DNA from 2 places in the Chromobacterium sp. ATCC 53434 genome. Region 2 is predicted to be linked to the other one. Evidence: riboswitches for the same ligand, from Rfam matches in the RefSeq annotation. Region 2 holds a riboswitch; the other holds the start of a gene.
The links. Region 2 has a riboswitch for glycine ahead of CXB49_RS08600 (trimeric intracellular cation channel family protein). Riboswitches for the same ligand answer to the same signal wherever they lie in the genome.

Region 1: another riboswitch for glycine. It lies ahead of gcvT (glycine cleavage system aminomethyltransferase GcvT); the one in region 2 lies ahead of CXB49_RS08600 (trimeric intracellular cation channel family protein).

What each region holds. Positions count from the first base shown of each region.
Region 1 covers NZ_CP025429.1:933,264-944,446, forward strand. Annotated here, with positions in the region: gene CXB49_RS24405 (methyl-accepting chemotaxis protein) at 1-2,139, shown strand, start outside; gene CXB49_RS04380 (protein-glutamate O-methyltransferase CheR) at 2,164-3,009, shown strand; gene CXB49_RS04385 (chemotaxis response regulator protein-glutamate methylesterase) at 3,015-4,088, shown strand; gene cheD (chemoreceptor glutamine deamidase CheD) at 4,085-4,690, shown strand; gene CXB49_RS04395 (hypothetical protein) at 4,722-5,015, shown strand; gene fdxA (ferredoxin FdxA) at 5,072-5,395, opposite strand; gene gluQRS (tRNA glutamyl-Q(34) synthetase GluQRS) at 5,490-6,386, shown strand; gene CXB49_RS04410 (amino acid permease) at 6,719-8,002, shown strand; glycine riboswitch at 8,174-8,264, shown strand; glycine riboswitch at 8,279-8,377, shown strand; gene gcvT (glycine cleavage system aminomethyltransferase GcvT) at 8,418-9,506, shown strand; gene gcvH (glycine cleavage system protein GcvH) at 9,565-9,951, shown strand; gene gcvP (aminomethyl-transferring glycine dehydrogenase) at 10,044-11,183, shown strand, end outside.
Region 2 covers NZ_CP025429.1:1,910,184-1,921,366, forward strand. Annotated here, with positions in the region: gene CXB49_RS08585 (hypothetical protein) at 1-364, shown strand, start outside; gene CXB49_RS08590 (MFS transporter) at 422-1,717, opposite strand; gene CXB49_RS08595 (TIGR02117 family protein) at 1,839-2,513, opposite strand; gene CXB49_RS08600 (trimeric intracellular cation channel family protein) at 2,557-3,171, opposite strand; glycine riboswitch at 3,326-3,423, opposite strand; glycine riboswitch at 3,428-3,514, opposite strand; gene CXB49_RS08605 (DUF3141 domain-containing protein) at 3,588-6,134, opposite strand; gene CXB49_RS08610 (GNAT family N-acetyltransferase) at 6,493-6,918, opposite strand; gene CXB49_RS08615 (LysR substrate-binding domain-containing protein) at 6,961-7,902, opposite strand; gene CXB49_RS08620 (FMN-dependent NADH-azoreductase) at 8,009-8,617, shown strand; gene CXB49_RS08625 (ABC transporter substrate-binding protein) at 8,667-9,458, opposite strand; gene CXB49_RS08630 (ABC transporter substrate-binding protein) at 9,491-10,288, opposite strand; gene CXB49_RS08635 (ABC transporter substrate-binding protein) at 10,402-11,106, opposite strand.

The DNA of each region.
Region 1 (11,183 bases), 980 kb from region 2:
CTGACGCCGATACTCGGCGCCAAGGGCGATCGGCTCGGCGACGTGGTCGAATGGCAGGACAATACCGAGATGCTGCGGCTGCAGGGCGAGGCGGAGCAGCGCGCCGAGCAGGAACGCCGGCTGGCGGCGGAGAACGCGCGGATACGCAGCGCGCTCGACGTGTGCACCACCAATGTGATGATCGCCGACGAAAGCCACCACATCATCTACGCCAACCAGTCGGTGCTGAGGATGTTCCAGCGCGCCGAGGCCGACATCCGCCGCGACATCCCGCGCTTTTCCTCGTCCAGTCTGCTGGGCAGCAAGATCGACGATTTCCACCAGAATCCGTCCTACCAGCACGGCGTGCTGCAGCAGGTCAGGGAAACCCACCGCTCGACGATAGGCGTGGGCGGCCGCACCTTCGGCCTGATCCTGTCGCCTATCATCAACGCCCAGGGCGAGCGGCTGGGGGCGGTGGTGGAGTGGCAGGACAATACCGAGGCGCTGCGGCAGCAGAGCGAAAACGAGGCCCGCGCGGCCGAGGAGCGCCGCGTCGCCGGCGAGAACGCGCGGATACGCAGCGCGCTGGACAATTGCACCACCAATGTGATGATCGCCGACAACGATCGCACCATCATTTATATGAACCACAGCGTCACCGACATGCTGCGCGGCGTGGAGCTGGACCTGCGCAAGGAACTGCCCAACTTCGACGTGCGCCGGCTGATCGGCGCAACCATAGACGACTTCCATAAGAACCCGGCGCATCAGCGCGAGCTGCTGGCGAACCTGCGCTCCACCTATCGTACCGAGATCTCGGTCGGCGGACGCATCTTCGCGCTGGTGGCCAATCCGGTGTTCGATTCCGACGGCGGCCGGCTGGGCTCGGTGGTGGAGTGGAAGGACCGCACCGGCGAGGTGCAGATCGAGCACGAGGTGGCCGAGATCGTCCGCGCCGCTTCCGCCGGCGAGTTCGGCAAGCGCATCGAGGTGGACGGCAAGCAGGGCTTCTTCAAGCTGCTCGGCGACGGCGTCAACCAGTTGCTGGGCGTGACCAGCCGGGGGCTGGGCGATATCGCCGGCGTGCTCGGCGCGCTGGCCAAGGGCGATTTGACCAAGACCATCAGCGCCGACTACGAAGGCCTGTTCGGCCAATTGAAGACCGACAGCAACGCCACGGTGGAGCGGCTGAAGGAGATCGTCGCCAATATCAAGGACTCCACCGACGCGATCAACACCGCGGCCAAGGAGATCGCCGCCGGCAACGCCAATCTGTCCGGCCGCACCGAGCAGCAGGCGGCCAGTCTGGAGGAGACGGCGTCCAGCATGGAGGAGATCACCAGCACGGTGAAGCAGAACGCCGAAAACGCCAAGAAGGCCAATTCGCTGGCCACCGGCGCGTCGGACATCGCCGCCCGCGGCGGCAAGGTGGTCGGCGATGTGGTGTCGACGATGAACGAGATCAACGAGAGCGCCAAGAAGATCGTCGACATCATCAGCGTGATCGACGGCATCGCCTTCCAGACCAATATCCTGGCGCTGAACGCCGCGGTGGAGGCGGCGCGCGCCGGTGAGCAGGGCCGGGGCTTCGCGGTGGTGGCCAGCGAGGTGCGCAATCTGGCGCAACGCTCGGCGGCGGCGGCCAAGGAGATCAAGTCGCTGATCGGCAACTCGGTGGACAAGGTGGAGTCGGGCAGCCGGCTGGTCGACGAGGCCGGCCGCACGATGAACGAGATCGTGGTGTCGATTCGCCGCGTCGCCGACATCATGAGCGATATCTCGGCGGCCTCGGCCGAGCAGAGCTCCGGCATCGAGCAGGTGAATCTGGCGGTGACCCAGATGGACGAGGGCACCCAGAAGAACGCGGCGCTGGTCGAGGAAGCCGCGGCCGCGGCCGAGTCGCTGGAGGAACAGGCCCGCTATCTGGCCGACGCGGTGGCCGTGTTCAAGCTGGACGAAAAGCTGCTGCACGGCAAGCCGCCGACGCACCGGGGCGCGCCGGCGGTCCACGCGCCGGCCGGCCATGGCGCGGCCAGCGCGCTGGCGCAGGCGTCCCGGAGCGGCGACCATGCCGGCAGCTACCAGATCAAGCCGAAGGCGATAGAGCCCATCCGTCCGCAGGGCGATTCCGGCGACGGGGCGTGGGAGGAGTTCTGACGGAAAGGGCGGCGGGAGTCGGATATGGCGGAAGAGGCGGGGCTCAGCTTCACCAAGAGCGATTTCAAGCGCGTCAGGGACATGTTGTACCAGCGGGTAGGCATATCGCTGAACGACTCCAAGACCCACATGGCCTACGCCAGGCTGGCCAAGCGGGTGCGTTCGCGCGGACTGCGCAGTTTTTCCGATTATCTGGATCTGCTGCAGCATGGCGGCGAGGTCGAGGAGTGGCAGAACTTCATCAATGCGCTGACCACCAATCTGACCTCCTTCTTCCGCGAGTCGCACCATTTCGACCTGCTGCGCGACCATGCCGGCCGGCATCGCCGCGCCGGCGAAACGTTCCGGGTATGGAGTTCCGCCTCCTCCACCGGCGAGGAGCCGTACTCGATCGCGATCACGTTGCTGGAGGTCTGGAACGAACCCGGCGGCGGCGATTTCGAACTGGCGGCGTCCGATATCGACACCAATGTGCTGCAGCACGCGGCGCGCGGCGTCTACGGCCTCGAGCGGGTCGAAAAAGTGCCGGCTCCGCTGCTGCGGCGTTATTTCGACCGCGGAACCGGCGGCAACGAGGGCAAGGTCAGGCTGAAGGCCAAGGTGCGCAACGCCTTGTCGTTCTTCCAGTTCAATCTGGTGGCGCCGGTCTGGCCCGACATCGGCGTGTTCGACGTGATCTTCTGCCGCAATGTGCTGATCTATTTCGATCGCGCCACCCAGGCGGAAATACTGGCCAAGATGGAAACGCGCCTGAAGCCTGACGGGATGCTGCTGCTCGGGCATTCGGAGAACATCATGCATTTGACCGACGCCTTCGCCGCCTGCGGCCGGACGGCCTACCGCCTGGCCCGCGACGGCGGCGGGGAGTAGTGGCGATGGCGGAGCAGAGGAAGATCCGGGTGGTGGTGGTCGACGATTCGGCGCTGATACGCAATCTGCTGACCACCATCGTCAACGAGGCGCCGGACATGGAGGTGGTGGCGACCGCCTCCGATCCGCTGATCGCCCGCGAGCGCATACGCGAGACCAGCCCGGACGTGGTGACGCTGGATGTCGAGATGCCGCGGATGGACGGCCTGGAATTTCTGCGCCGGTTGATGAGGCTGAAACCGACCCCGGTGCTGATGATCTCGTCGCTGACCGAGACCGGTTCCGAGACCGCGCTGGCGGCGCTGGAGATCGGCGCGGTCGATTTCGTGCACAAGCCCAGCGAGGACGTGTCGCGGCGCATGCAGGAATATGCCGACGAGATCCGCGACAAGCTGAGAATGGCGGCGGCGGCCCGACTGCGCCAGCCGCAGCGTTTCCGCCAGCCGCCACCGGCCGGGCGCGTCGTCGTCAGCGCGGGCTGGCGGCGCAACGCGATGGTGTTCGTCGGCGCCTCCACCGGCGGCACCGAGGCGATCAAGGACTTCCTGTCCGGCATGCCGGCCGACGGCCCGCCTATCCTGATCGTCCAGCACATGCCGGAGCATTTCACCTTCACCTTCGCCGCGCGGCTGGACAAGCTGTGTCCGATGCGGGTGAAGGAGGCGGAAGACGGCGAGCCGGTCCGGGCCGGGGTCGCCTATATCGCGCCGGGGCATTCGCATATGCGGGTCAGGCCGGGAAGCGCCGGCGCCTATCTGATCGCGCTGGACCAGGGAGAGCCGGTCAACCGCCATCGCCCGGCGGTGGACCCCTTGTTCGACTCCGCCGCCGACCATCTGGGCAAGGACGCCATCGGCGTGATCCTGACCGGAATGGGACGGGACGGCGCCGAGGGCATGCTGAGGATGCGCAATGCCGGGGCGCTGACCTTTGGCCAGGACGAGGCCAGCTGCGTGGTGTACGGCATGCCTCGCGAGGCGTTCCGGCTGGGCGCGGTGATGCATGTCCATCCGCTGGGCAGATTGGCGGCCAAGGTGGTCGAATGCCTGCAGAGCCAGGCGGAAAGGGTGGGCCCATGAGCGATGCAGGCATGCCGAACAGCCACCAGTATTTCGACAAGCATTTCCAGATGACGGCGGTCAAGGTGTTTCCCGGCGAGTTCCACGCGACTGATCAGCCACGCTTGTTGGTGACGCTGCTGGGTTCGTGCGTGGCGGTCTGCCTGAGCGACCGGCTGTCCGGCGTGGCCGGCATGAATCATTTCCTGCTGCCGGAAGGCTCGCTCGACCTGGGCTCCGGCGCTTCCGCCGCCCGCTTTGGCGTCAACGCGATGGAGTTGCTGATCACCGACATGCAGAAGCTCGGCGCGATGCGGCATAGACTGGAGGCCAAGATCTTCGGCGCCGGCAATGTGCTGGACGGCATGACGGTGGTCAACGTTGGCGAGCGCAACACCCACTTCATTCGCGGCTATCTGGCCAACGAACAGATTCCCGTCCTGGCCGAGGACCTGTTGGGCGATTGCGCGCGCAAGGTCTATTTTTTCACCAACACCGGCAAGGTGCTGATCAAGAAGCTCAAGCGCAGCAGCGGCGCGATCAAGGAGGAGATGCCTTATCGCGGCCGCATCCTGGAGCAGAACGAGGGCGCCAAGACCGGTGATATCGATTTGTTTATTTAGCCAAGGCGCGCTGGCGCCGGAGGAGGGGGCAATGGCGGGATTTTCCGCGTCGAAGCGCCGCGCGCTGGCGGGCCTGGCGGCCGGCTGCATCGGCGGCTGCGCCATGCACGGCGTCGCTTTCGTCACGCCGGGCGAGACGGTGCGGCCGGTCGAGGTTTCCGAGCAGCGGCTGGTGTACGAATATGCCCACGTCTACGGCGGCGAGCTGTCCGAAGCCGGCAAGCGCGCCGATGTCGCGTGCGGCGTCTCCGGCAGGCACGCCGTCTTGCTGCAGGTGGAAAAACGGGACGCCGAGCGCAGCCGGGCGGTGTTCCGCTGCCAATGAGGGCCGCGAACGCCGAGCCAGGGCGCGCCGACGCCGACCGGACGGAGGCGCGGCCGCTAGCGCTCCAGATACTTCAGCTTGTCCTTGACCTCGGCCCAGTCGGCGTGGTCCGGCAGCGGATCAACGCGCTCGACGATGCTGGGCCAGTTCTTCGCCAACTCGGCGTTGAGCTCGAGGAAGCCTTCCTGTCCCTTGGGCACGTCGTCTTCGGAATAGATGGCGCCTATCGGGCATTCCGGCACGCACAAGGAGCAGTCTATGCACTCGTCCGGGTCTATCACCAGGAAGTTCGGGCCTTCCCGGAAGCAATCCACCGGGCAGACTTCCACGCAGTCGGTGTATTTGCATTTGATACAGGCATCGGTTACAACGTACGTCATTCGTCTACCCTTCTAAAGCTGGATCGTGGTTCGGGATTACCGTCATTTTAGCGGCAATTCGCCGATTCCGTCGGATTCGGCAGCCTTGAACCCGATGTCTTATCCCTCGTACCGGGGCCGTTTCGCGCCCAGTCCCACCGGCCTGTTGCACGCAGGCTCGCTCAGCACCGCCGTCGGCAGCTATCTGGAAGCGCGCAGCCGCGGGGGCCAGTGGCTGCTGCGGATGGAGGACCTGGATCCGCCGCGCGAAGTGCCCGGCGCAGCCGCCGACATCCTGCGCACGCTGGAGGCCTTCGGCTTCGAGTGGGATGGCGAGGTGGTTTACCAGAGCCGGCGCCATCCACTGTACCGCGAAGCGTTGAACCGTTTGATCGATGCCGGCCATGCCTATGGCTGTTGCTGCACCCGCAAGGAGATCGCCGAGCGCGCTCGGCGCGGGCTGGACGGCCATGTCTATCCGGGAACCTGCCGCAACGGCTGCCCGGATGGCCGCGCAGGCCGGGCCTGGCGCTTGCGGGTCGGGGAGGGGGAGCGCGTGCTGCGCGACCGGCTGCAGGGCGAGTATGGCCAGAACCTGGCGCGCGACATCGGCGATTTCGTGCTGCTGCGCGCCGACGGCTTCTGGGCCTATCAGCTGGCGGTGGTGGTCGACGACGCCGAGCAGGGCGTCACCGACATCGTCCGCGGCGCCGACCTTCTGGTGTCGACGCCGAGGCAGCTCGCCGTCTACGACGCGCTGGGCCGGGAAGCGCCGGGCTATTGCCATCTGCCGGTGCTGACCAATGCCGCCGGCGAAAAACTGTCCAAGCAGACGCTGGCGCCGGCGATAGGCGTAGACGACGCCGCGCGCTGCCTGCGCGGCGCGCTGGCGCGGCTGGGGCACGCGCCGCCGGCCGAGTGCGGCGATCTGGCCGAGCTGTGGCGCTGGGCCGTCGCCAACTGGTCGCTGTCCCGCGTGCCGCGCGGTCCGCTGCTGGCGGCGTCCGATTGATTCCATCCGCAAGCTGAATGGCATAAGTTGCTGGCGCCGCACGATTTTTTTTAAAAAAAATCGCCGATGCGACATGTTTTTACGTCAAAACTGTGTTTTAATGCGCCCTTTTTTTCGACGCGGCAGCAGGCGCCAAGCGCCGCCGGCCGGCCGGATGTTCCGGTTTCGTCTATCGTGAAGCCAGCGGCGCGAGCCGGCTGGCGCTGTTTGCCACTTCCCGCATGTTTGACGCCAGGCCCGGCCGCCTGGCGCGCGATGCTTTCGTTCGCGACGGAGAATCAGGTTTGAGCGAAAACCGTTCCACCCACAATAAAGGCTCGCTCGGAGTCTGGATGTGCACCGCCCTGGTAGTGGGCAATATGATAGGTTCCGGCGTGTTTTTGCTGCCGGCTTCGCTGGCGCCGTTCGGCGGCGTATCGATGCTGGGCTGGCTCTTGACCTCCGGCGGCGCCATCTGCCTGGCGCTGGTGTTTGCCCGCCTGTCGGCCATCCTGCCGCGCGAAGGCGGTCCGTACGCCTACATTCACGCCGGCTTCGGCGATTTCGCCGGTTTCTGGATAGCCTGGGGCTACTGGATCGCGCTGTGGGCCGGCAATGCCGCGCTGGCCGTGGCCGCCACCAGTTATATGCAGGTCTTCTTTCCGGCGCTGGGCCATGACGAGCCGCTGGCCGGCGCCGTCGCCATCGGCCTGATCTGGATCGTCACCTGGATCAACAGCCGCGGCGCGCGCAGCTCCGGCATGGTCGCGGTGGTGACCACATTGCTGAAATTGCTGCCGCTGGCGGCGGTCACCTTTATCGGCTTCTTCCATTTCCAGCCGGACAATCTGGCGTTCAATCCGCACCACAAGCCGCTGCTGTCCTCGCTGTCGGCGACGATGGCGCTGACGCTGTGGGCCTTCCTGGGACTGGAGTCGGCCTCGGTGCCGGCCGGCGACGTGGTGGAACCGGAGAAGACCATCCCGCGCGCCACCGTGATCGGCACGCTGCTGGCCACCGTGCTCTACATCCTGTCCACGGTATCGTTGATGGGCTTGATGCCGGCCGACGTGCTGGCGGCCTCCCAGGCACCGTTCGCCGACGCCGCGCGGCTGATGTGGGGCGACTGGGGCTATTGGGCGGTCGGCTTCGGCGCGGTGGTGTCCTGCTTCGGCGCGCTGAACGGCTGGAGCCTGATGCAGGCGCATGTGCCGGCGGCGGCGGCCAAGGACGGCCTGTTCCCCAGCCGTTTCGGCCAGCGCAACGCGGCCGGCGTGCCCATCTTCGGCCTCTTGCTGTCCAGCGGCCTGGTCACCGTGCTGATGGCGATGAAGTACGCCGGCGGCGACAGCGGCGTCAAGATCTTCGAATTCATCATCCTGTTGGCCACCGCCACCACGCTGCTGCCGTACGCCTTCTGCTCGATGGCGCTGATCGCCATCATGCTGATGCGCGGCAAGGAGTTCTCCGCGCGCGATTTCGTGGCGCCCGGTTTCTTCGCCGGCATCGGCTTCGTCTACTCGCTGTGGGCGCTGTACGGCTCCGGCGCCGACATCGTGATGTGGGGCATGCTGCTCTTGCTGCTGGGCCTGCCTATCTATGTCTGGCAGTTGAAGGAGCGGCACGCGGCGGGCTAGCCGTGGTAGCGAGCCAAAAAAAGCACAGCTTTTATGCTGTGCTTTTTTCGTTTTCGAATGATTTCGAATGTAAATTTTGAGCGTATTTTTTCCTTGAAAAACATTTTCTCATATCGTTTTAAGTAGAAATAATAACGGCTTGCCAAGCCTGCGCGACTGCCACCATAATCGCCGAATCATACAGGAGAGAGCGGCTTGCTGGCCGCCGCCGAAGGCGCAAGCGCACCCGCAATCGCTCAGGCAAAAGGACTGTATCATCGGGCCGGCGGCAGCCGGTTCGCGCAATCTGGAGAGCGGCGCCGCCACGGCGCCCACCGAAGGGGCTAACGGCTTATACGGCCGGAAAATCTCAGGTGCCGGGACAGAGGGGTGTGGTTGATGAGGCTATCCACACTTTTCTCGAAGGACGCGCGCCATGACGGCTCCGAAACGTACTCCGCTGTTTGAAGCCCACCTCGCCGCCGGCGCCAAGATGGTTGATTTCGCCGGTTGGGAAATGCCCATCCACTACGGTTCCCAGCTGAAAGAACACGAAATCGTCCGCAGCGACGCCGGCATGTTCGACGTTTCCCATATGACGGTGGTCGACATCACCGGCTCCGACGCCAAATCCTGGCTGCAAAAACTGATCTCCAACGACGTGGCCAAGCTCGGCTTCGAGGGCAAGGCGCTGTATTCCGGCATGCTGACCCCGGAAGGTACCGTCGTCGACGACCTGATCGTTTATCTGACGTCCTATGGCTACCGCATGGTGGTCAACGCCGGCACCACCGACAAGGACCTGGCCTGGATGGAGGGCCAGAAGGCCGGCCTCGACGTGGCGCTGAAAGTGCGCCGCGATCTGGCGATGCTGGCGGTGCAGGGTCCCCGGGCCATTGAAAAAGTCTGTGCCGTCAAACCGGAACTGGCCGACGCCATCGGCGCGCTGAAAGTGTTCCAGGGCCTGCCGCAGGGCGAATGGTTCTATGCCCGCACCGGCTACACCGGCGAGGACGGCCTGGAAATCATGGTGCCGGCCGATCAGGCCATTTCCTTCTTCAATCAATTGCAAGCCGCCGGCGTCGCGCCCATCGGCCTGGGCGCGCGCGACACGCTGCGCCTGGAGGCCGGCATGAATCTGTACGGCCACGACATGGACGAGACCGTGTCGCCGCTGGAAGCCGGCATGGGCTGGACCATCGCCTGGGAGCCGGCCGAGCGCAAGTTCAACGGCCGAGAGGCGCTGGAAGCTCAGAAGGCCGCCGGCGTGAAGATGAAGCAGGTGGGCCTGGTGCTGGAAGGCCGCGGCGTGCTGCGCGAGGGCCTGAAGGTGGTGGTGGATGGCGTGGGCGAAGGCGTGATCACCAGCGGCACCTTCTCGCCGACGCTGAAACACTCGATCGCCATCGCCCGCGTGCCGGCCGCCACCGGCGCCACCGCCCAGGTGGACCTGCGCGGCGCGCTGACCGATGTCCGCGTGGTCAAGATGCCTTTCGTGCGCAACGGCAAGAAAGTATTCGAATAAACCGGCCGGCGCCGAGGCGCCGCCATCCCGATCATAGCTAGGACTGGAGAAAACCGAGATGAGCAATATCCCCGCCGAACTGAAATACGTCGACAGCCACGAATGGCTGCGCCTGGAAGCCGACGGCTCCGTCACCGTCGGCATCACCGAGCACGCGCAGCAGCTGCTGGGCGACATCGTCTTCGTCGAGCTGCCCAAGGTCGGCGCCGTGCTGGCCCGCGATGAGCAGGCCGGCGTGGTGGAGTCGGTGAAGGCCGCTTCCGACGTCTACTGTCCGATCGCAGGCGAAGTGCTGGCCGTCAACGAGGAGCTGGAAGGCGAGCCGGAACTGGCCAACACCGACCCGTACGGCGACGGCTGGTTCTTCAGGATCAAGCCGGCCAAGGCCGCGGATCTCGACGGCCTGATGGACGCCGCCGCCTACGCCAAGGAAATCGGCGCCTGATAGCCTGACCGCCCCGCCGTCGCAAGACGCCGGGGCGTTGTTTTTTCCGGCGCGGCCTCGTCTAGGCCGCCGCAACGAAGAAAGTCCCAAGCATGTCGCTCTCCGAACTCTTCAATCGCCACGAATTCATCGCCCGCCACATCGGGCCGTCAGACGCCGAGCGCGCCGAGATGCTGGCCGCCGTCGGCGTGCCGTCGATAGACGCGCTGGTCGACCAGACGCTGCCGGCCGACATCCGCCTGAACCGCCGGCTGGACCTGCCGGCGCCGCAGCCGGAAGCCGAGGCGCTGGCCGCGCTGAAGGCCGTGGCGTCCAAGAACATCGTCAACAAATCCTTTATCGGCCTGGGTTACTACCCGGTGCTGACGCCCACCGTCATCCTGCGCAATGTGCTGGAAAACCCGGGCTGGTATACCGCTTACACGCCGTACCAGGCTGAGATCGCCCAGGGCCGGCTGGAGGCGTTGTTGAACTTCCAGCAGATGGTGATAGACCTGACCGGCCTGGAAATGGCCAACGCGTCCTTGCTGGACGAGGCCACCGCCGCCGCCGAGGCGATGGCGATGGCGAAACGCGTGTCCAAGTCCAAATCCGTCAGCTTCTTCGTCGACAGCCGCGTGCTGCCGCAGACGCTGGACGTGATGAAGACCCGCGCCAAGTACTTCGGTTTCGAGCTGGTGTCGGGCCACCCGGAGGAGGCCGGCAACGGCGACTATTTCGGCGCGCTGTTCCAGTATCCGGGCGAGGCCGGCGACCTGATCGATCTGACTCCGCACATCGCCGCGATCAAGGCCAAGGGCGGCGTCGTCGCCGTCGCCGCCGACGTGATGGCGCTGGTGGCGCTGAAGTCGCCGGCCGAGATGGGCGCCGACATCGCGCTGGGCAATACCCAGCGCTTCGGCGTGCCGATGGGCTTCGGCGGTCCGCACGCCGCCTACTTCGCGTTCCGCGACGAGATGAAGCGCTCGGCGCCGGGCCGCATCATCGGCGTGTCCATCGACGCCAAGGGCAAGACCGCGCTGCGGATGGCGCTGCAGACCCGCGAACAGCACATCCGCCGCGAGAAGGCCAACTCCAACATCTGTACCAGCCAGGTATTGTTGGCGAATATCGCCGGCCTGTACGCCGTCTACCACGGCGCAGAGGGCGTCAAGCGCATCGCCGCCCGCATCCACCGTCTGGCGGCGATCTTCGCCCACGCGGTGAAGGAAGCAGGCGGCAAGCTGGTCTTC
Region 2 (11,183 bases):
CACGGTCGGGCAGTCGGCGCCGGTGGTCGAGACGGTGCAGGTCAGCACCCATCCGCCGATTCCATCCGGCCTGAAGGTGGCCTTCATGACAGGGCCGAACTCGCCGACGCCGGACGGAGAAAGCAGCACCTGCAATATCGTCAACTACAACGGCCTGAATTACTGGGCGTACTCCTATATCGACAACCGGTATTCCTTCGGCCTGGTGGGTTACCAGCCGTCGACCGGCAAATATGTCGAGCAGGAATTGAAGGGCGGGCGTTACCTGTGGAAGATCACCGTCGATGAAGTCAAGCAGACGGTGACCTTCTACGGCCAGTCCGGGCAGAACGTCACCGTGCCCTGGAGCCAGCTGCCGAAATAACGGCGCGGCGGGGACAGGACGGCCGCTCCCTGAGCGGCCGTTTTGCTTGGGCCGGACTCAGTCGGCTTCGGCGGCCGGGCGTTCGTGGAACAATATTAGCGCCAGCAGGCTGAGGCCGGTGCAAGCCATCGCGTACCAGGCCGGCGCCAGCGGATCGCCGCTGACGCTGATCAGCCAGGTGACGATGAACTGGGCGAAACCGCCGAACACGGTGACGCCGCAGGCGTAGACCACGGCCAGCCCGGTGGCTCGGCCATGGCGGGGCAGGGCCTCCATCACCAGCAGGAAGCCGGCCGGGCAGCCCAGCGCGAGGATGGTGGTCAGCAGCGTCGCCAGCAGCAGCGCGTTGCGCAGGGTCGGCTCGCCCAGCAGCAGGGCGAAACAGGGCAGGGTCAGCAACAGCAACAAGGTGTTGACGGCCAGCAGCAACGGTTTGCGGCGGCGCAGGCGGTCGGCCAGCCAGCCGGCGGGCGGCGACGCCAGCAACATCATCAGGCCGGCGGCGCAGCCGCTGAGCAGCGCGGATGATGGGGGCATGTGCAGCACCTTGCTCAGATAGGACGGCATGTAGTTGGCGATCACATAGGTATTGGCCGACATGCCCATCACCAGCATGCTGCCTAGCAGCAGCGTGCGCCGGTGTTTGCTCGCCAGCCGCAGCAGGCCGGGCTGGCGGCTGGCTTCGGGACGATGGGTCTCGTCTAGCTGGCCGCGGATATACAGTCCGAGCGGACCGATCAGCAGGCCGAACAGAAACGGCAGCCGCCAGCCCCAGCTTTCCAGCGCGTCGACGGTCAGCAGCGCGGTCAGCAGCGCGCCGCTGGCGGCGCCGACCAGCACCGCGGCGCCCTGGGTGGCGGTCTGCCAGCTGACCATGAAGCCGCGCCGGCTTTTCGGGGCGAACTCCATCAGATAGCTGGTCGAGGCGCCGATCTCGCCGCCGGCGGCGAAACCCTGCAGCAGGCGTCCGGCGACGATCAGCAGCGGCGCCGCCACGCCGATGTCGGCATGGGTGGGGGCGAGGCCGATCAGCGCGGTGCCGGCGGCCATCAGCCAGATGGTCAGCGTCAGCGCCGGCTTGCGGCCCGAGCGATCGGCGATGCGGCCTATCGCCAGGCCGCCCAACGGGCGCACCACGAAGCCGATGCCGAAGGTGGCCAGCGCCATCAGCAGTGAGCCGTACTCGCTGTCGGATGGGAAGTACAGCTTGCCTATCAGCATGGCGAAGAAGCTGAACACAGTGAAGTCGTACAGTTCCAGCCAGTTGCCCAGCGCGACGGCAATCAAGGTGCGGCGCGGGGACGCGGGGCGGATGAGGGGAGAGGGGGCGGCGACAGCCAGCGGCTTGCTCATGGCGGCTCCTGTTCTGGGTTGGCCGCCATCGGGCGGATTTTTACTTCACTATTTTATATGATAATAGCATTATTGGTTTATGTGTTGCCCGGCATGCGGGGCAAATCGAGAGCGATGGGGCTCAGTGGCCGATATGCCAGAACAGCGGCTGGCTGAACGGCGCCCACAGCGCCGTGCGCGCGCCGGCCGCGTCCAGCGCGTCGCGGACCCACTGGTTGCAGGTTTGGATAGGCGTGTAGCGGCCCATGGCCTGGTAGAAGGCGTCGTTGTCGTCGTAATGGCGGCCGGGCAGCCAGCGGGGGAGGCCGGCGGCATCGGTCGCCGCGCTGCGGCGGACGAAATCGGCGAGGCGCGCGTATTGGTCCGGCGCCAGCAGCAGCAGGCCGGCGTTTGCCGGTGCTTGCCACAGGTATTCCACGTGCAGCACGGAACGATCATAGGCCAGCGCGGCGAGCGTCTTGCCCGGGGTCAGGTCGGACCAGTTCCGCGTTTCCAGGTAGAAGGCGCGGCTGCCCCAGCCTATGGCGACATAGGGCGCGCCGCCGAAGCGGTCGGACCGCCGGAGCCGCTCGGGCGGGAACTGCGCTTTCCAGTCGGCGGCGGCGGTTTGCGCCGGCAGGACCAGGCTGGTGTGCACGCCGTTGCTGTCCAGATACACCGGCACGCCGGCGGCGGCGGGGCGCGCGTCGCGGTTGGCCGGCAGCAGGCCCAGGATCAGGGCGGCCAGCAGATAGCAGGCGGGCAGGGCGGCGGCGATGGCCGCGCCGCGCCCCAGTGCGCGAAGAAAGGGCGTCATCCGGCCATCATGGCATCGGCGCCGGACCGGCGGCAAGACCGGTTCAGTGGTTGTCGTGGCGGTAGGCGAACACCGGCAGCCGCCATTCGCGCCACAGCGCGGTCATTCGCAGCGCCAGGCCGAAGGCGAAGCTGGCGACGACGTTCCATTCGTGCTGCGCGCCCAGCCAGTTCAGACCGAGATACAGCCCGGCCACCAGCAGCGACACGCTGGCGTACAGTTCGCGCCGGAACACGATGGGGACGCGGTTGCACAGCACGTCGCGCAGAATGCCGCCGGCGATGCCGGTGATCATGCCGGCCATCACCACGATGACCGGGTGGTAATGCATGCCGAGGGCGACGTCGCAGCCTATGATGGTGAACGCCACCAGGCCGAACGCGTCCAGGATCAGGAACAACCGGTTCAGGTGGCGCATATAGCGCGAGATCAGCACGGCGGCGATGCCGCTGGCCACCACCAACAGCACGTATTCCGGGTGCTGGGTCCAGCCTATCGGGTAGCGGCCCAGCACGATGTCGCGCACGGTGCCGCCGCCCAGCGCGGTCAGGAAGGCGATGACGGTGACGCCGAAGATGTCCATGTGGCGGCGGCCGGCCGCCAGCGCGCCGGTCATCGCTTCCGCGGTGATGGCGATCAGGTAGATCAGGGTCAGCATGACGGGGCGTCCTTGCGGATGGCGGTTGCGGGCGCCGCCGGCTTGGCGGGGCGGAAAATCGGCTGCGGGCCGGGCGCGGGCAAAAGCCCGGCGCGCCGCGGGGCGGGTGCGCGGGACAAGGCAGACTCCTGGGTGGATTCCGGGCTACGGAACAGCCTCTCCCCTTGTCCTTTTACCTGAGAGTTGCATGGCCGGCGGCCACTTGCCCCTTCGGTGGGCTGCTCGGGGCAGCCTCTCTCCAATCGGCTTGATTCAATGAAACACTGCGGTACGGCTTGCCTGAGCGATTATGGGAGCTTGCGTCTTCGGCGGGGGCTGCGCCCCTCTCTCCCGCAGTTAGCCGGCCATATTAGCTTTTGCTATTTAAGTCGTCAATGCCGGGCAGGGCTGGGCCGGGTCGCCCCGGCCCAGCGGCTTCAGTGCTTGTCCGGCTCGCCGGCGACGGACTGGGCCGCGCCGTCGGGCGTGCGGCCATTGACCTTGGCCGGCCCCTTGCGGGGCGCCGCCGGCTTGGCCGCCGCCGCTTTGGGCTGGGCGTCGCCGGCGGTCTTGGCGGCGCTCTTGCGCCCGACCGTAGGCTTGACGGCTCCAGTCGCCGGTTTGGCCGCCTTGACCGCGGCGCCGTCGGATGCCGCCGGCGCCTTGCCGGAGACGGCGGGCTTGGCAGCTGTCGTCTTGGCCGAACTCGCCGGTTTGACGGCCTTGGCCGCGCTTCCGCCCGATGTCGCTTGCGCTTTGGCGGGTTTGGCCGCGGCCTTGCGCCGGCTCGCCGGCTTGACGGTCTTGGCCGGCGCCTTGCCCGGGGAGGCCGTCGGAGGTGCCGTCTCCTGGCTTGTCGGCGGCGCGGCTGCCGGCGTCTGCAGCGCCAGCGCCGAGGCGACTTCGTCCAGCCGCGCCTGGTGGATGGGCGCGATGGCGCCGCGCAGCGCCAGCAAGTCGCGGGCCAGCAGCCAGGCCTGATGGCGGCGGCGCGGATCGGGCAGCAGCAGGGCGAGGCCGCGCAGCGCGCGCGGCGCGTCCAGCCGCACCAGCGCCACCTGGCGCCGCACGATGTCCTTCAGCTGCATCAGCGTCAGCGGATACTCGTGTCGCACGTCGCGCATCACGCGGCGGATCGCGTTGAACGGCCGCTCGTCTACGACGCCGCCGCCGTTGCTGACATAGAGCAGCAGCCGCACGAAGCCGTCGGCCAGCGTGCCTTGTTCAAAGCCCGGATCCAGCGCCTCGCGCTTCAGCCGCGCCAGTTCGCGGCTTTCCCAGGCCAGGGCCCGGCTGCGCGGTTCGCTGGCGGGCGTGACGCCGACCAGGGTCGCCAGTTGAGGCGATTCGTAGATGGCGTGGAACAGCTGTTCCTGGGCGGCGTCGCGCAGATCGCGGTAGTGGTCCAGCGATTGAACGACGAAGTCGGACAGCTGCTGCTGCCAGCGCCACAGCGGATTGTCTTCGGTTATCGGCCGGCGTTGCTCGCGCACCTTGGCGGCCAGATCCGGCAGCCACCACAGCCACGGGTTTTTCGGCGAGATCAGCGTCCGCTCCAGCCGGGCCGGATGCCATTCGCGCAGCAGGCGGGCGCTGGTCTCGTTGCTGAGCGCGCGCACCGCCGGAGACAGGTAGCGGTCGTATACGCCCTGGTTGATCTCGGACACCCGCTTGACGACCTCGAAGGCGCGCTCGTCGTCGCGGCCGTCGTCCAGCGCCAGGATATCCGGCACGTCGCGCGCCTCGAAGCGGATGATGTAGCGCCCCTCGATGTATTCCAGGCCCGGCGCGTCCGGGGCGATGTCATCGATGACGGCCTCGTACAGCCCCGGCGCCAGCACGTCTATCAGGTCCAGCGCGCTGGCGAATTCGCTGTGCTCCTTGTTGGCGACGCCGGCGGACACGAAGATGCCGAGGTGGCCGACCTTGTTGTGCAGGCAGTAGACGATGGTCTGTTCGTTGTCGCGGATGTCGTCGACGCTGTCGTACAGGTCGGCGATCCAGTTCAGCGCCTGCTGCGGCGGCGTGATGTTGTCGCCCCAGGAGGCGAACACCACGATGGGGGAGCGGATGTTGCGCATGTCCACCCGCACCTTGCCGTCGTGGCTGGCTATCCTGCCGTGGACCAGCTCGTTGCCGACGAAGAGCTTCTGGGTGATCCACTCCATCTCAGCCTTGTTCAGCAGGTAGTGGCCGCCCCACCAGCGCTCGAAATCCAGGTAGCGCTGCGGCTCGGTGTCCACCTTGGCGTAGAGGTTGTACGACTTCTTCCACAGCGTGTTGGCCGGGTCCAGCTTTTCGAAATTCTCGACCAGATGGGCGCCGTCGAAATGGCCGTTGCCGAGGTCGCCGGCCAGCGAGGCGGCCCAGGTGCCGCCGTTCAGGCCCCCGGCATAGCGCATCGGGTTCTTGCCGCGCACGCCGGCCCAGTACGATAGCGGCGATCCGGCCAGCAGTATCGGGCCGACCAGGTCCGGCGCCACCGCCGCCAGCATCGCCAGCGCCCAGCCGCCCTGGCAGTTGCCGATGACGAAGGGCTTGCCGTCGCTGTCCGGATGCAGTTCGTTGACGCGTTTCAGGAAGTGTCCCTCGGCCTTGGTCACGCTTTCTATGGTCTGGCCGGGGACTGGTTGCGGGAAGAACATCACGAAATAGCAGGGATGACCCTGCTGCAGCGCGACGCCTATCTCGCTGTCCATCTTGAAGCCGCCTATGCCCGGGCCGTGGCCGGCGCGCGGATCGATGACGACGAAGGGGCGCTTGGCCGGGTCGGTGGCCGGGCTGCCGGCCGGGGGCTTGATGGCGGCCAGCGCGTAGTTGGCCGGGTCGGGCAGCTCGCGGCCGTCGACGATGATCCGGTATTCGAAGACCAGCACCGGCGGCTTGCCGCTCTCGCAGTGCTCCAGATAGGTGGCGCCGCGGCGGTACAGCGTGTCCCAGTACAGGATGCCGCGCTGGCAGGCATCCAGCCAGTAATCAAACAACGGTTGAGGGAACGGGAGCTTCCCGCCTTGAACTGCAGCAGTCGACCACATTGCAACCCCTTGTTCTTGAACGGTAGGAAAAGACGCGCGCAGCCTGTAGACGACCTTCGGAAAACGAACGCCGCCGAAGGGCGACCGTGAACGGGCCGCCGGCCGACGACAGGCCATGGCCGTCACTGTACTCGTTATTTGCTGCGATGCAATAAATGCGAACGGTCTGTCGGCGATCTGTGGCGCGCAGCCATCAACTGGCCCCGGCACGCGTGGGGGTTCGAGCCGCGGAGGCCGCCTGCAGTTCCTTGACCATCACCACGCTGGCGTAGGCCTTGTCCGGCCATTGCAGCGGCGCCTCGACGCGTTAGCCGCGTTTGGCGTAGCGCGCCACCAGATGGGCGGCCGGCTCGGCGGTGTCGAGGCGGATGCGGCGGTAGCCCTGGCGGCGGGCCCAGTCCTCGGCGGCGTCCATCAGCTGAGAGCCCAGGCCGTAGCCTCGCCAGACGGGATCGACGCCGAATTGCATCAGCACCGCGCCGTCCGGCTGGCGGAATTGCGGGCAGGACGAGGCCGGCTTCGGATGGTGCACCGTGATGGTGCCGACCAGCGCGTCTTCGCGCCAGGCCAGCAGACAGAGTCCGTCGGCTATGCGGCGGCGGGTGACGGCCGCGCTCTGGTCGACTGCGGTGTAGCGCAGGCCCATCGCCGCGAGTCCGGCGTAGGCGCGATGCAGCAGGGCCGTCAGTTGTTCGATTGAATCGGTCTCGGTCAGCGGGCGCAGGGTGAACATGTCTTTTGTTTCAGTGGCGGAAAGCACAGGGCAAAGCAAATGTCATGCCGGGCGAATGTCGGCGCGCTGCCAGTCGCCGGCCATTTCCTCGCTGATCAACTCTTCCGCGACGAAGTCTATGAAGGCGCGCACCGCCGGCGACAGGCCGCGCCGGGTCGGAAAGGCGGCGTGCAGTATGCCCCAGGGGAAGTCGTACTCGGGCAGGATGCGGCGCAGGCGGCCGTCGGCCAGCGCCTGGTGGCAGACATTGGCGGGCAGGGCGGTGACGCCGGCGCCGGCGATCGCCGCCTCCAGCAGCACGATCATGTCGTCGGTCATCAGGCGCGGGGCGTCCAGGTGAATGGTGTAGCTCTGACCGACATTGTCCAGCAGCAGCCATTGGCCGCGGCCGTCGGGCCGGCTCATCGTCAGGGCCGGCAGCGCGGCCAGCCTCTCCGGGGTCCGCGGTTCGCCGTGGCTGTCGAGAAAGGCCGGGTTGGCCACCAGGATCACCCGGCTTTTGCCCAGCCAGCGCACCACCAGGCTGGCGCTGTCCTCTATCACGTTGCGGACCCGGATCGCGACGTCGACGCCTTCCTCGATCAGGTCCACCCGGCGGTTGGTGGAGTCCAGCGCGACGCGCACCTGGGGGTGGCGGGACAGGAAGCGCGGCAACAGGGCGCTGAGCATGGTCTTGGACAGCAACTCCGGGCAGCTGACCCGTATCAGTCCGCGCGGTTCGGCGCTGCTTTGCAAAATGGCCTCGTCGGCGGCGTCGGCCTCGGCCAGCATCGCCTGGCAGTGCCGGTAATACTGGCCGCCGATTTCGGTCAGCGCCAGCCGGCGCGTGGTCCGCTGCAGCAGGCGCACGCCCAGGCGGGCCTCGAGCTCGGCCACGCGTCGGGACAGCCGCGACTTCGGAATGCCGAGCACCCGGCCGGCCGCCATGAAGCCGCCGTGTTCGACGACCTTGGCGAAGTACAGCAGATCGTTGAGGTCCTGCATGATTGTCTCATTAGTGGAACAATGTTTCCAATTCTAGCAGTCTAGTCCGGATTGTTGCGCGTGCCTATCATTGCTCCATCACAGTCCAACAACGGAAAGAACTGACATGAAACTGCTGCATCTCGACTCCAGCATCCTGGCCGACAACTCCGTCACCCGAGAACTGTCCGCCGTCGTCGCCAACACGCTGCGCCAGCGCCACGCCAATGTGGAAACCATCTACCGCGATCTGGCAGCCAACCCGATCGCCCATCTGTCCGGCGAGATCGTCGGCGCCCGCTTCTCGCCGGAATCGGACTGGACCGCGACGCAGCGCAGCGAGTCCGCGCTGAGCGAGCAGCTGATAGAGGAGTTCATCGCCGCCGACGTGCTGGTGATCGGCGCGCCGATGTACAACTTCACCATCCCGACCCAGCTGAAGAGCTGGATAGACCGGGTGGCCGCCGCCGGGCGCACCTTCAAGTACACCGAGAATGGTCCGGTGGGCCTGGTGCCGAACAAGAAGGTGGTGCTGGTGTCCGGTCGCGGCGGCGTGCACAGCGGCGAGCAGGGCAGCCTGCTGGATTTCCAGGAGGACTTCCTGGTGACGGTGCTGCGCTTCCTCGGCGTGACCGATGTGGAGATCATCCGCGCCGAGGCCATCGGCATGGGCCCGGACAAGCGCGCGACGTCCATCCATCTGGCCAAGGAAGCCATCGCCAAGCTGGCGCTGTAATCCGGCGCCCAGACGGCAAAAAGGCCCGGCATCGCCGGGCCTTTGTCGTTTAATCGAGCGGCTGCTTCAAGGACTGTTCGACGCTGGCCTCGCCCAGGTAGCGGCGCATGATCGCCCGCAGGCTGCCGTCGCGGTACATGCGCTGCAGCTCGGCGTTCCACAGCGCCGCGCTCTCCTGGCTGAAGCGGACCTTGCTCAGCGCGATGCCGCCGGCGATGATCTCGCTGTCCGGGAAGAAGTCCCGCACCGTGACTTGCTGGCCGGCCTGATGGCTTTGCAGCCAGGGATCGAAGCTGATCGGGTGGCCGAAGACCGCGGTGACCACGCCATTGCATACCATGTGGTACAGATCGTCCTCGTTGGAGGCGACGACGATCTTCCGCTGCTGGGTCAGCTCGTCCAGCAACTTGTCTTCGGCGGGGCTGTGGCGGTAGCCGCGGATCACGCCCCAGCGCAGCTCCGGCAGCTTCAGCAATTCCTGCAGCGTGTTCGCCTGCACGCCGCGGTGGAGCAGCACCATATTCTTGCTGTGGTGGTAGGGCAGCAGCCACAGATAGCGCTGGCGCTCTGGCGTGATGGTGGTGGACGCGCCGATGTCGGCCTGGCCGATTTCCAGCAGCTTCAGCACCCGCGGCCGCGGGTAGTCCGCCTCGCTCTGTATCGGGCAGCCCAGCCGCCGGGCGAGCTCGTGGATGATGTCGGGGTCGTAGCCCTTGCCCTGGTGGTAGGCGACGCCGAAGTCGTAATAGGCGATCACCAGCGGCGTGACGGGGCAGGGGTTGGGCGCCGCCCGGGCCGCGGGCAGGAACAACAGCAAGGCGCAGGCTGCCAGCCATCTCATCGGATTCTCCCGCGATGCCGGTCGGGCCGGCGTCATTCTATCGGCAGCTGCAGCATCTGTTTGACGGCGCCGTCGCTCAAGTGGCGGCGCAGAATGCTGTACAGGGTGCCGTCCTTGTACATCTTTACCAGTTCTCGATGCCAGCGTTCGGCCGCCTGCTGGCTGAAGCGCGCCTTGCTCAGCGCCAGGCCGCTGGCGATCATGTCGGTCTGCGGATACAGGTCCAGGATGACGATCTGCCGGGCCAGCAGCGGATCGCGCAGCCAGCGGCCATAGCTGAACGGCTGGGCGAAGGCGGCGGTGACGATGCCATTGGCCAGCATCTTGTACAAATCGTCCTCGTCGTCGGCCGTCACCAATTGGCGCCGCGCCGCGAGATCGGCCAGCAGCCTGTCCTGTTCCGGTCCGTGGTGGTAGCCGCGGATGGCGCCCCAGCGCAGCGTCGGGTCGCGATCCAGCTCCACCAGCGTGCGCGCCTTGACGCTGGGGTGTAGCAATACCATGTTCTTGCTATGGTTGTAGGGGTAAATCCAGGCGTAGGCCAGCCGTTCGGATGTCGGAATGGTCGAGGTGCCGATATCCAGTTGGCCGGTTTCCAGCATTTTCAGCGCCCGCAAGCGCGGCAGCTGGGTTTCGTTGGCGATCGGGCAGCGCAGTCGTTGCGCCAGTTCGTGGACCAGATCGACGTCATAGCCACGGTTGTCGCGATAGGCGGCTCCCATCTTGTAGAAGCCGATCTTGAGCGCCCCCTGCGGGCAGGCTGGACTGGTTGCGGCCTGGCAGGCCGAGGAGAGCAGCAGGGCAAACAAGAGCCGGATGTTTCGCCGCATTTCGTGTATCACCTCCATTAAGGCATTTTGCCGGCTTGCCCGCGCGATGCTTCCCTGTCCCTCCAGCCGCCCCATCGTCGCCGCGGACCTGGGGTCGGGCGATTCCGCCATCGTCAGGGAACCGGGAGGCGCAGCAGATAGTCGGTGGTTTCCTCGCTCAGCGAGCGGCGGAAAATGTCATGCAAGCTGCCGTCGCGGGACATTTTCCTCAGTTCCGCATGCCACAGTTCGGCCGCCGCTTCCGGGAAACGCTTCTTGCTCAGCGCCACGCCGCCGGCCGTCGCCTCGACATCGGGAAACAGGTCGAGCACGACCACCTGGTTGCGGATGGCCGGACTCCTGAGCCATTCGTCATAGCTGGTCGGATGGGCCAGCGCGCCGGTAATCACGCCTTCGGACAGCATCTTGTACAGGTCATGCTCGTCGATGGCCGACACGATCTTGTTTCTTTTGCCCAGTTCCGCCAGCAACTGCTCCTGCATCGGACTGAATTTCCAGCCGCGAATCACGCCCCATCTGAGCTTGGGGTCGTTCGGCAGCGAGGCCAGCGTGCGGGCCTGGACTTCGGTGCGCAGCAGCACCATGCTCTTGCTGTGTTTGTAGGGGTAGATCCAGGCGTACTGGAGGCGGTCCGGCGTCGGGGTGGCGGAGGTGGCGATGTCGATTTCGCCGATTTGCAGCAGTTTGAGTGTTCGAATCCATGGAAACACGCTTTCGCTGGCGACGGCGCAATGCAGGCGGCGCGCCAGCTCCCGTATCAGGTCCACGTCATAGCCATGGCCGTCGTGGTAGGCCAGGCCGTATTCGTAAAACCCCACTTTCAGCGGACCGGAAGGGCAGGCGGGATTGTTTTCTGCTGCATGGGCAAAGGATGTTAGCCATAAGAAACCGACAA